4 regions of the Dyadobacter sp. BE31 genome follow, and region 4 is predicted to be linked to each of the others. Evidence: riboswitches for the same ligand, from Rfam matches in the RefSeq annotation. Region 4 holds a riboswitch; each other region holds the start of a gene.
What was found. A riboswitch is a leader RNA that binds a small molecule or an ion and turns the genes downstream of it on or off. The one in region 4 is predicted to bind cobalamin.
Positions count from the first base shown of each region.

Region 1: another riboswitch for cobalamin. It lies ahead of J2Y43_RS07525 (TonB-dependent receptor domain-containing protein); the one in region 4 lies ahead of metE (5-methyltetrahydropteroyltriglutamate--homocysteine S-methyltransferase).
Region 2: another riboswitch for cobalamin. It lies ahead of J2Y43_RS00705 (ABC transporter substrate-binding protein); the one in region 4 lies ahead of metE (5-methyltetrahydropteroyltriglutamate--homocysteine S-methyltransferase).
Region 3: another riboswitch for cobalamin. It lies ahead of J2Y43_RS00740 (cobyrinate a,c-diamide synthase); the one in region 4 lies ahead of metE (5-methyltetrahydropteroyltriglutamate--homocysteine S-methyltransferase).

Region 1 covers NZ_JAVDXA010000001.1:1,789,915-1,792,114, forward strand. The annotation lists gene J2Y43_RS07515 (glyoxalase superfamily protein) at 1-5, shown strand, start outside; gene J2Y43_RS07520 (DMT family transporter) at 2-922, opposite strand; cobalamin riboswitch at 987-1,188, shown strand; gene J2Y43_RS07525 (TonB-dependent receptor domain-containing protein) at 1,178-2,200, shown strand, end outside.
Region 2 covers NZ_JAVDXA010000001.1:163,759-165,958, reverse strand. The annotation lists gene cbiB (adenosylcobinamide-phosphate synthase CbiB) at 1-99, shown strand, start outside; gene J2Y43_RS00710 (hypothetical protein) at 56-952, opposite strand; cobalamin riboswitch at 1,003-1,185, shown strand; gene J2Y43_RS00705 (ABC transporter substrate-binding protein) at 1,184-2,200, shown strand, end outside.
Region 3 covers NZ_JAVDXA010000001.1:175,719-177,918, forward strand. The annotation lists gene J2Y43_RS00740 (cobyrinate a,c-diamide synthase) at 1-1,108, opposite strand, end outside; gene J2Y43_RS00745 (hypothetical protein) at 1,149-1,313, shown strand; cobalamin riboswitch at 1,277-1,479, opposite strand; cobalamin riboswitch at 1,557-1,755, shown strand; gene J2Y43_RS00750 (hypothetical protein) at 1,857-2,200, shown strand, end outside.
Region 4 covers NZ_JAVDXA010000004.1:596,903-599,102, forward strand. The annotation lists gene metE (5-methyltetrahydropteroyltriglutamate--homocysteine S-methyltransferase) at 1-1,274, opposite strand, end outside; cobalamin riboswitch at 1,495-1,720, opposite strand; gene J2Y43_RS23140 (glucosamine-6-phosphate deaminase) at 1,876-2,200, opposite strand, start outside.

The DNA.
Region 1 (2,200 bases), on a different contig from region 4:
TTTAAGCTTTTTTAGTTTTGGCCAAAGACACCAGAATACCGCCCGTGATGATCAGCAGCATGCCCGTTAGCATCGAAAGCGTGGGAATAGCCTCTCCCATCAAAAAGCCGATCAATACCGAAAAAAGGATATTGGAATAACCCACCGCTGCGACACGCCCCGCTTTATCGTAGGTAAATGATTGCGTGAGCATTTTTTGGCCTAAAAGCGCGGTAAGGCCTAATGCGAGAAAGCCCAACCATTGCCAGGCATTCTCCGGCCATTTGAATGTACCTATCAGAAAATCCAAATGCTCCATGGGGTAATACGTACCGACCAGCATCGACAGAATAGGCATTACAATCCCGCTAAGCATAAATGAAAGGATGATCGCGCGCGTGTCGTACACGACGCCGAGTTGACGGATCGACAGGTAAGAAATGGCCGTCAGCAGCGCATTACCCAAGCCTAATGCATTATCTCGCAGCGACGACGACAAATCGGGACGAAAAACGAACAAAATGCCGGTAAAACCGACGAATATGGCCATCCACTCCTTCCCATTCAGCGTTTCGCCGATGAGCAGCCAGGAGAAAAGCGCCAGAAAAATAGGGTAGGTATATTGGTAGGTAGAGGCCCGGCCGAGCCCAAGCGTCTGGATCGCATAAAAAAGCATGTAGAGCGACAACGTACCTACAACTCCTCTGAAAACAAGCAGTCCCAACTTTCCGCCTTCCTGCCTCAGCGGCCGTTGCCAGATGCTGCTGATGATAAAAACCACCCCAACGATATTTCTGAAAAAAACCAGCTGTACGATATGAAATTCCCTCCCCAGCCATTTCGAGATCGCGGATGTGAGCGAGAAAAAAAATGCGGCGCCCAGCATGAGGTAAATGCCTTTCAGGGAGGATGCGGTCGGGAAATTTTCAGTAGAAGCGGCCAAAAGCAATCAGAATTTGCCGCAAAGATAGCGGTTATCGCAGACAACGAAAAGTCGGGGGAAATACCTACCTTTGCACCCGCTTGGTGCCATAAGCTGCTTCTAGTCAGCGATTAGGCTTAATAGGGAATTCCGCTAGTACCGGAAGCTGTCCCCGCAACTGTAAGTCTGCCAACACGTGCCCGATTCTTCATGCCACTGTCCTGCGACGGGAAGGCTCCGGGTGCGAAAGACGAGCCAGGAGACCTGCCAGAGCATTTGATCGGATCGTTTTCGGAGGAAAAACAGAAGATCACCGCCAATCATTTGCGATTTAGAGTGTTTACCGACCGGAGATTTGTGGGTTACTGGATGTTATGGGCAAGTTTTGCACTGGCGTTGCCGGTTTATGCACAAAAAGACTCCATTGCCCTCGACCCCGTCATTGTGAAGGGATTTGTCCCACAAAAATTCATGAGCGGCCTGAAAATCCAGCGCATCGACTCCGCTTCGCTCGCGCAAGTACGCTATCAGAATATTGGCGACATTTTGTCCGCATATACCCCTATTGCATTTAAAAATTACGGACCTGGTCAGCTCAGCACCGCGTCGTTCCGGGGCACCTCCGCCAACCATACCGCCGTTTTGTGGAACGGGCTCAATATCAATGCGCCCACGCTTGGACAAACGGACTTCTCTACCATTCCAGTAGCAGGTTTCGACCAGCTTTCGGTTCAGTATGGCTCCTCGGCCAGCATTGTGGGCTCCGATGCCGTCGGCGGGAGCATTTTGCTTGACAGCCGTGCATCGGTCACGCCGCTTTACGTGTCTGACGGCAGACAACGAGAAAGCTTCCACAACCATCAGAGCAGAACGGATATCCGATATGCGTTCCCGCTAAACAACGCGTGGGCATTCTCCGGCAAAACGGCACTTTACTATGGCAGGATGAACAACGACTACCCGAAGCCAACCCGGAACACGTATGCACTCCTGCCTACCGAAACTTTTCAAAAGGGCATTGTACAGGACCTGTTCCTACGCTCACAAAACGACCAGGAAATTTCCGCGCACGTTTGGCTCACCGACAATAAACTGACGCTGACGCCCGACGATGTACAAGGCCGTGAAATGACCCGTACCACCGCCTATCGCACGATGGTCCGCTACCAGGTACGCACGCTCACGCTACGCACAGCCTGGGTACGCGACATCATCGATTATGCCAAAGGCGACCTCTCCCACCCCGACCATTCGGTAACTGACAAGTTCGCTTCAAGGATTGAAAAGGACTTTACGCTA
Region 2 (2,200 bases), on a different contig from region 4:
ATTGCAAGAGCGGCAAGTGTGAATCAGCGGACCTGTATGGCAATGGTGCTGATTATTAGCTTCTCGTACCTGGTTTTCGATGCCGCATTTCATCTTTGAGCTTTTGGACAAATTCGGGCGATACACCAACTATTCGGGCGATTTTTTCAATAGAAAAAGAACTCTCCCGTAGCAGGTTTTCGGTTGTCTCAATAGCAAACTCCTCTTTAAATGCACTCTTAACAAGTTCCTCGATACCCATAGACGTGTTTTCTTGTATTAGATGATCGACTGCTTCTTCAAATTTAACACCGCTTTCACGGTTTTCAAAGCGAATGTACAATCGTAGAAAGCCCAGTAACCTTCTGATTTTCGTTTTCGAAAGTTTTCTTTCCAAGAGATTTTTAGCTATCTCGATTTTTAGACTAAGTAGTTCATCATCAGTAATGCATTTGCGTTTCAAGACAGCTTTTACTGTCAATGCCACAATCGCAAACGGATTGTCACTGCGCCCCAGCATTTCCTCGTCCTGTTCCAGGATTTTGAATGCATTATACCGGTACAAAACGCTCGTACCCATGAATTCGCGGTGGTACTCGCAGGGTTTGAATGCCGCATTGCTTTCTGTGAAAATGGCAAATGCGGTAATCGGCTTGTCATATTTATCCAGTATTCGCGAATAGTAAGTGAACATCCGCCGTCCAAAGTCAGGATCATGGTAACCTTGCACTTCCACGTGCACGAGTATCCATTCGGTGTCGCCGTTTTGGCAATGCACTTTTACAAGTTTATCTACAAAGCGGGTTTGGTACGAGTTATCCTCCGGCGGGAATAATTGTTCAAGCTCCTTGTCGAGATATTCGAAATCCTTGGAAAAATCAAAGAAGGAACCTGCGTCGGGGTAGAAGAAAAGCAGAAAGTCTTCGAAAATATCTTCGAGGATGGATTTCCAGAGGGTGTCGTCGCGTTGCATGAAGGGTGTGTGTAAATGAAACTGTGCAATGATAAGCAATAAAATATTGCTAGTTTTGCGGTCATCCAGGTACACGTGTCATGCGTGATTAAAAGGGAATCCGGTGAGAATCCGGAACAGTCTCCGCTGCTGTGAGTTCAATACGAGGCTCTTGCAAAATGCCACTGGGCTAAGCCCGGGAAGGTGCAAGGGTTGAACGAGTCAGAAGACCTGCCTGCAAACATTGTTAATATGGCTTTCGGAAGAAAGGCCGGTGACTACATGATTATCAGAAAAATACTTGCAGCCCTGCTGCTGTGCGGCTTGCTGGCCGGTTGCAGCACCTCTTCGTCGCTTTACGAAAAAGGCGATTCCCACTACTCAGGTCCCGATCTGTTTCCTGAAAAAGCCAAAGTAACCCACGCCAAAGGCTTTAAAATCTCCTACCACAAATATTACAAGGTGGTCAAGATCATGAGCCCGTTCGAAAAGTCGACGGACACGCTCACGTACGTGCTCGTGCAACGTGGTAAGCCGCGACCCATCGGGTACAAAGACAGCCAGCTCATCGAAATTCCGGTACGGAGCATGGTGGCGATGTCGTCGCTGCATATCGGGTTGATTGGCTTTCTGGGTTGTGAGGATATCCTCACAGGAATGGGAAACCTAAGATATGTTTCTTCCACCAAAGTGCTGGACCGGATTAAATCGGGGAAGATTGTCGAGGTAGGGAAGGATCAGGGGCTTAATGAGGAACTGCTGGTGAGTATGCATCCCGACCTCATTATGGCTACCGGCAGCCCTGTTTCGAAGATAAGCCGGTATGAATCGCTGCATCAGGCGGGGATTCCGGTGATGGTCAATTCGGAATGGGTGGAAACGACGCCGCTTGGGAGAGCCGAATGGGTGAAGCTATTGGCCGCGCTGATCAACAAGGAGGGAGCGGTAAACCGCAAATTTGCCAATGTGGAGCAGGAGTACGTACGACTGGCGCGCCTTACCGGCAAAGTCGCAGTACGCCCAAGCCTGATTACCGGAATGAATTCCAAAGACGCGTGGAATGTCCCGAATGGCGATAGCTACGTGAACCGTTTCTTCCAGGACGCAGGCGCCTCCTATCACTGGTCCGGGACAAAGGCGACCGGGAGCCTGCCGCTGAGTTTTGAAACCGTTTATCCGATTGCATTGCAGGCCGATTTCTGGCTGAATGTGAGCATCGGAAATGTGCAGACGAAGAAAGATGTCCTGGCACGCGACGTCCGTTATGCC
Region 3 (2,200 bases), on a different contig from region 4:
TCATTTTCGAATGCCGGATCGTCGTCAACAGGTCTAGTGCACCTACCACCTTAAATGCATTACCTTCGCCGTCGGTGATTTCCCTGCCCAGGTACATCAGCCCGCCGCATTCCGCGTAGGCCAGTCCGCCATTTGCGCAGTAGTTCCGGATGCTTTCCAGCATCGTTTGATTGCCCGACAATTGCCTTGCAAATAGCTCGGGATATCCGCCCGGCAGGTACAGAAAGTCGGTTTCAGGCAAAGCCCGGTCGTGCAGAGGGCTGAACCACTGCACTTCTCCGAAGGCGCGTAAGCATGCTATATTCTGGTGATACAAGAATGAAAATGCCTCATCTTTCGCGACGGTAATGCGCAGGTTTCGGGGATTATTTTGAAGGTATGATTGATTTTCCCGACTTAAAACCGGCTTATTTTCATCATTGCTACTCACGGCAGTAAGTTCCAGCAACCTTTCCAGGTTAACTGTCCGCGGGATAATCTCTGCCAGCTTTTGGACAATCTGTTCGTAATCGGTTTCGGCCGATATATGCAGCCCCAAATGCCGGGATGGAATATTCAGTTCCTCGTTTTTAGGCAAATACCCCAGTGCTTCCACGCCGGCATCGACACATGCGTCCTGCAAAAACCGGTAATGCGATTCGGTGTTCACAAAGTTGAATATGGCCCCCACCACGCGGATGCCCGGATAAAAGTTCTTCAACCCGTAAATCAACGGAGCTGCCGAATACGCCATCGACCGCGCATTGATCACGAGCACTACCGGTATATCCAGTAGGGCCGCGATCTCCGCGCTGCTGCCCTTCATTTTATCGGCCCCGTCGAAAAGCCCCATCACGCCCTCGGTTACACTCACGTCCGCGCGGGACGCATAACGCTCGTACACCTCACGCATATGTGCTTCCGAGGCCATAAAAGTATCCAGGTTCAGCCCTGGCCGCCCGGCCGCTGTACCGTGGTGGATCGTGTCGATATAATCCGGCCCGCATTTGAACGCCTGCACTTCAAGCCCTCGGTCCCGCAGCGCACGCAGCAGCCCCAGGGTCAGCGTAGTCTTCCCCGAATTGCTCGATGGCGCGGATATCAGGAAACTGGATTTTGGAGCAGACATCTTTCAACAATCGGTGAATTGGAAGTTCTGACAACTTCAAATGCATTCGACAGTAAAAGAAAACAGAAAGGAATTCCCCGGCAGCAACGCGCCAGGCGAGCGTCGTACCGCAAAACGGGTGAAAACCGACGAATATCCAAACCAGACCCTGCTTCATACCGCGAAAGCATTGTCAACAAGGAAAAGGATGGGTGTTCTGGCTTAGGTCAATGATTGAATGAGTGAATGATAGAATGATTGAATAGTAAATATTCGGTCATTCGGTCATTCGGTCATTCAGACATTATCACCTCACAGTTGCGCGACAGCTCGTGGATTTACACGATTCCCCCGGAATGCGTTGATACGCAATCCCTTTTCCTGTTGGAGAAGTATGTTAAAGAACTTTTAATGCTGCAAAGTTAGCGGTATTCGGCTATTTTTCTGGCTTATCTCCGACAAAAACACCTAGCTTTGCATATTCATTGGTTCGCGCCTCCGGCGTGATTAAAAGGGAATCCGGTGCAAATCCGGAGCAGTACCCGCTGCTGTAAGTTCACGAAACGATGTTCTTGTTAGATGTCACTGGGAGATAATTCAATCATTCCTCCCGGGAAGGCGCAAGAGCTGAACGAGCCAGAAGACCTGCCGTTGAATGATCCGGTTTTGCTTTCGGGAAGAAAGGCAAGAGGAAGCGGCAGGCTGCGTTGCGGCCAGGCTAGTCCCTGCATTCTCCCATAAGTTATCTGTTAATTTATGCGGAAACCCAATGATTCACTATTTACTTATTGATTCTCTGCTCCTTGGCGTGCAGCATTCCTTCGAACCCGACCATATGGCTGCGGTTTCGGTTCTGGCGACAGAAGAGAACGAGGCCCAACGAAGCCCGGCCCAACGAGGTCCATCCCTCCGATGGAAACTCATCTGGCGGTCCTCGCACTGGGCGCTGGGGCATTCTCTTACGCTGATTTTATTCGCCATTTTGGTGCTTTTGCTCAAATCGACGATGTCGCTGCACATTGCCGACCAGGTTGAGCTACTCGTAGGCCCGCTGATGATCTGGCTCGGTCTTATGGCGATCCGCCGGAATTTCAGAACCGAAAAACCTGCATC
Region 4 (2,200 bases):
AAAGCATTCTGCCGGTCGAAATCCGGCTCTCGCACTTCACTAACCCGTGCTTTCACCGCCGGTTTGTGGATCAATGCAGATGTGCGGCGGCTTGTAATAGCCTTTTGATTGTCCAGAAATGCACTATCAATTGCATAGTCGGCCGTTGCAAGCCTTGCCAATGTAGTCACCTCATTCAGTTTCTGTTTTGCAAATGCCAGCCAGTTTTTAATCTCCGGCGTTAGTACCGCTTCATTTTTTTCCAATTCCAGATCATAAGGGCTATGCAGCAACGACGATGACGGTGCCACCAAAACCCGCTCTTCTCCCAGCACATTTACAGCTGCTTGAATCCATTCTAGCGACTTTTGATAATCGTTTTTCCAGATATTCCGGCCATCTACAACGCCCAACGAGAGCTTTTTGGTGGAAGATATAAATGCTTCCTCCCCCAGAATCTGCGGTAAAGTCTCTGCACCGCGCGTCAGGTCCAAATGCAATGCATCCACCGGCAATGCGGTCGCGATCGCGAGGTTATCTTCCAGCGGTCCAAAATAGGTTGTTACCAGAATGCGCAGCTTCGGAAACGCCTCTCTGATCTGATTGTACGCACTCAGAAATGCCAGTTTTTCCTTTTCATTCAAATCCAGCACCAATCCCGGTTCATCAAGCTGTACCCATTCGGCTCCTCTCGCTGCGAGTTCTTTGAGTATGGATATGTAAACAGGTAAAAGGCTATCCAGCAGGTCAATGCGATCAAAGCCGCCTTCCTTTTCTTTACCCAAAAGCAAATAGGTAACCGGCCCGAGCAGCACAGGTTTTGTGAGAATGCCTTTTTGCAATGCATCTTCAAATTCCAGCAAAACCTTTTCCGAATACCGCTTGAATTTCTGGTCCTTCACAAACTCGGGCACGAGGTAGTGATAGTTGGTATCGAACCATTTCGTCATCTCCATTGCATTGATATCCAGCCCGTTTTTCTGATAGCCACGGGCCATCGCGAAATAGAGGTCGAGCTCCTTGTTCGACTTGCCATCGAGCAACTGGTGGTAACGCTCAGGAATGGCGCCGACCATCAGTGAGGTGTCGAGGACGTGGTCATAAAGCGAAAAATCATTGGAAGGAATGAGGCCGATACCTGCATTCTGCTGCGTTTCCCAGTTCTGGTGGCGGATCTTCCGGGCAGTTTTCTGCAATGCATCGCGGTCGATGGTACCGGCCCAGAATTGTTCGTTAGCCTTTTTGAGCTCGCGAAGGCTTCCCACGCGCGGGTAGCCGAGGTTGTGTGACAACATACTTTTTTGTGTTTAAAGAGTTAATAAAAACCCTGTGAAAACACCCTCCCATCCCGACAAAACGCCTGTTGCGGACGATCGCCGGCACTTCATTCCATCGCGGCAACGGGGCTACCCTGCGAAACGAACAGATACAGTTTCCCCAAAACAGCCGGGTAGCCTGTGGTACTGCAATAAAATGTGGTAAATCAATGCTTGACTGCTCCCCACCCGTGAGGGAAAAGCCATTGAGGATGATGGCAAGTCTCCTGGCTTGTATCATTTTTACCGCCCTTCTCGCCGCGCCGGGGCGCTGCAATGGGACGCGAGGGTAAAAACAGGCCCTGAATGCTCAGAGCGGATACTTACAGTAGCACGACTGCCCGTGAATTGCACACGGTTCCTTTTTGTTTTGCTGTTTTTGGCTGAGGGGTCCAAAAGCAAAAACCATCACCCCGATTGACGGGCGTTCACAAAGAACTGCGTCAAATTTAGGCGGAAGGCGCATTCGGCTGTAAATGGTCACCCAATTTCAGTGAAGTGAGTAGAAATTAGCCTTTCGGCAGGATAAAATATCTTATTTGGAGTAAAATAAATGGCGTTAAAAGTGATTTCGTATCAGCTAAGAAATCGTTCCGGCCGCCTCCGCATCCAATATAAACTCCGCATTCAAATGATTCTGTAAAACCGTTGCCGGAAAATCCTTTGAAACGGGAAATGCCAATGCCCGCTGGATAACCGGGGCCTTCGCTTTGCCCGATGCCAGGAGAATAGCCGCTCGTGCTTCCAGAATGTGCCTTATACCAACAGTAATGCCACGTGTGAGGGTGGTGGGCTGTTTGAAATACTTCTGACCTACTTCAACGGTTACGGTATCGAGCTCAGAAATGTGGGCGTAGGTATCCCAAGGCGTGCCGGGCTCGTTGAGGGCTAGGTGGCCGTTCATG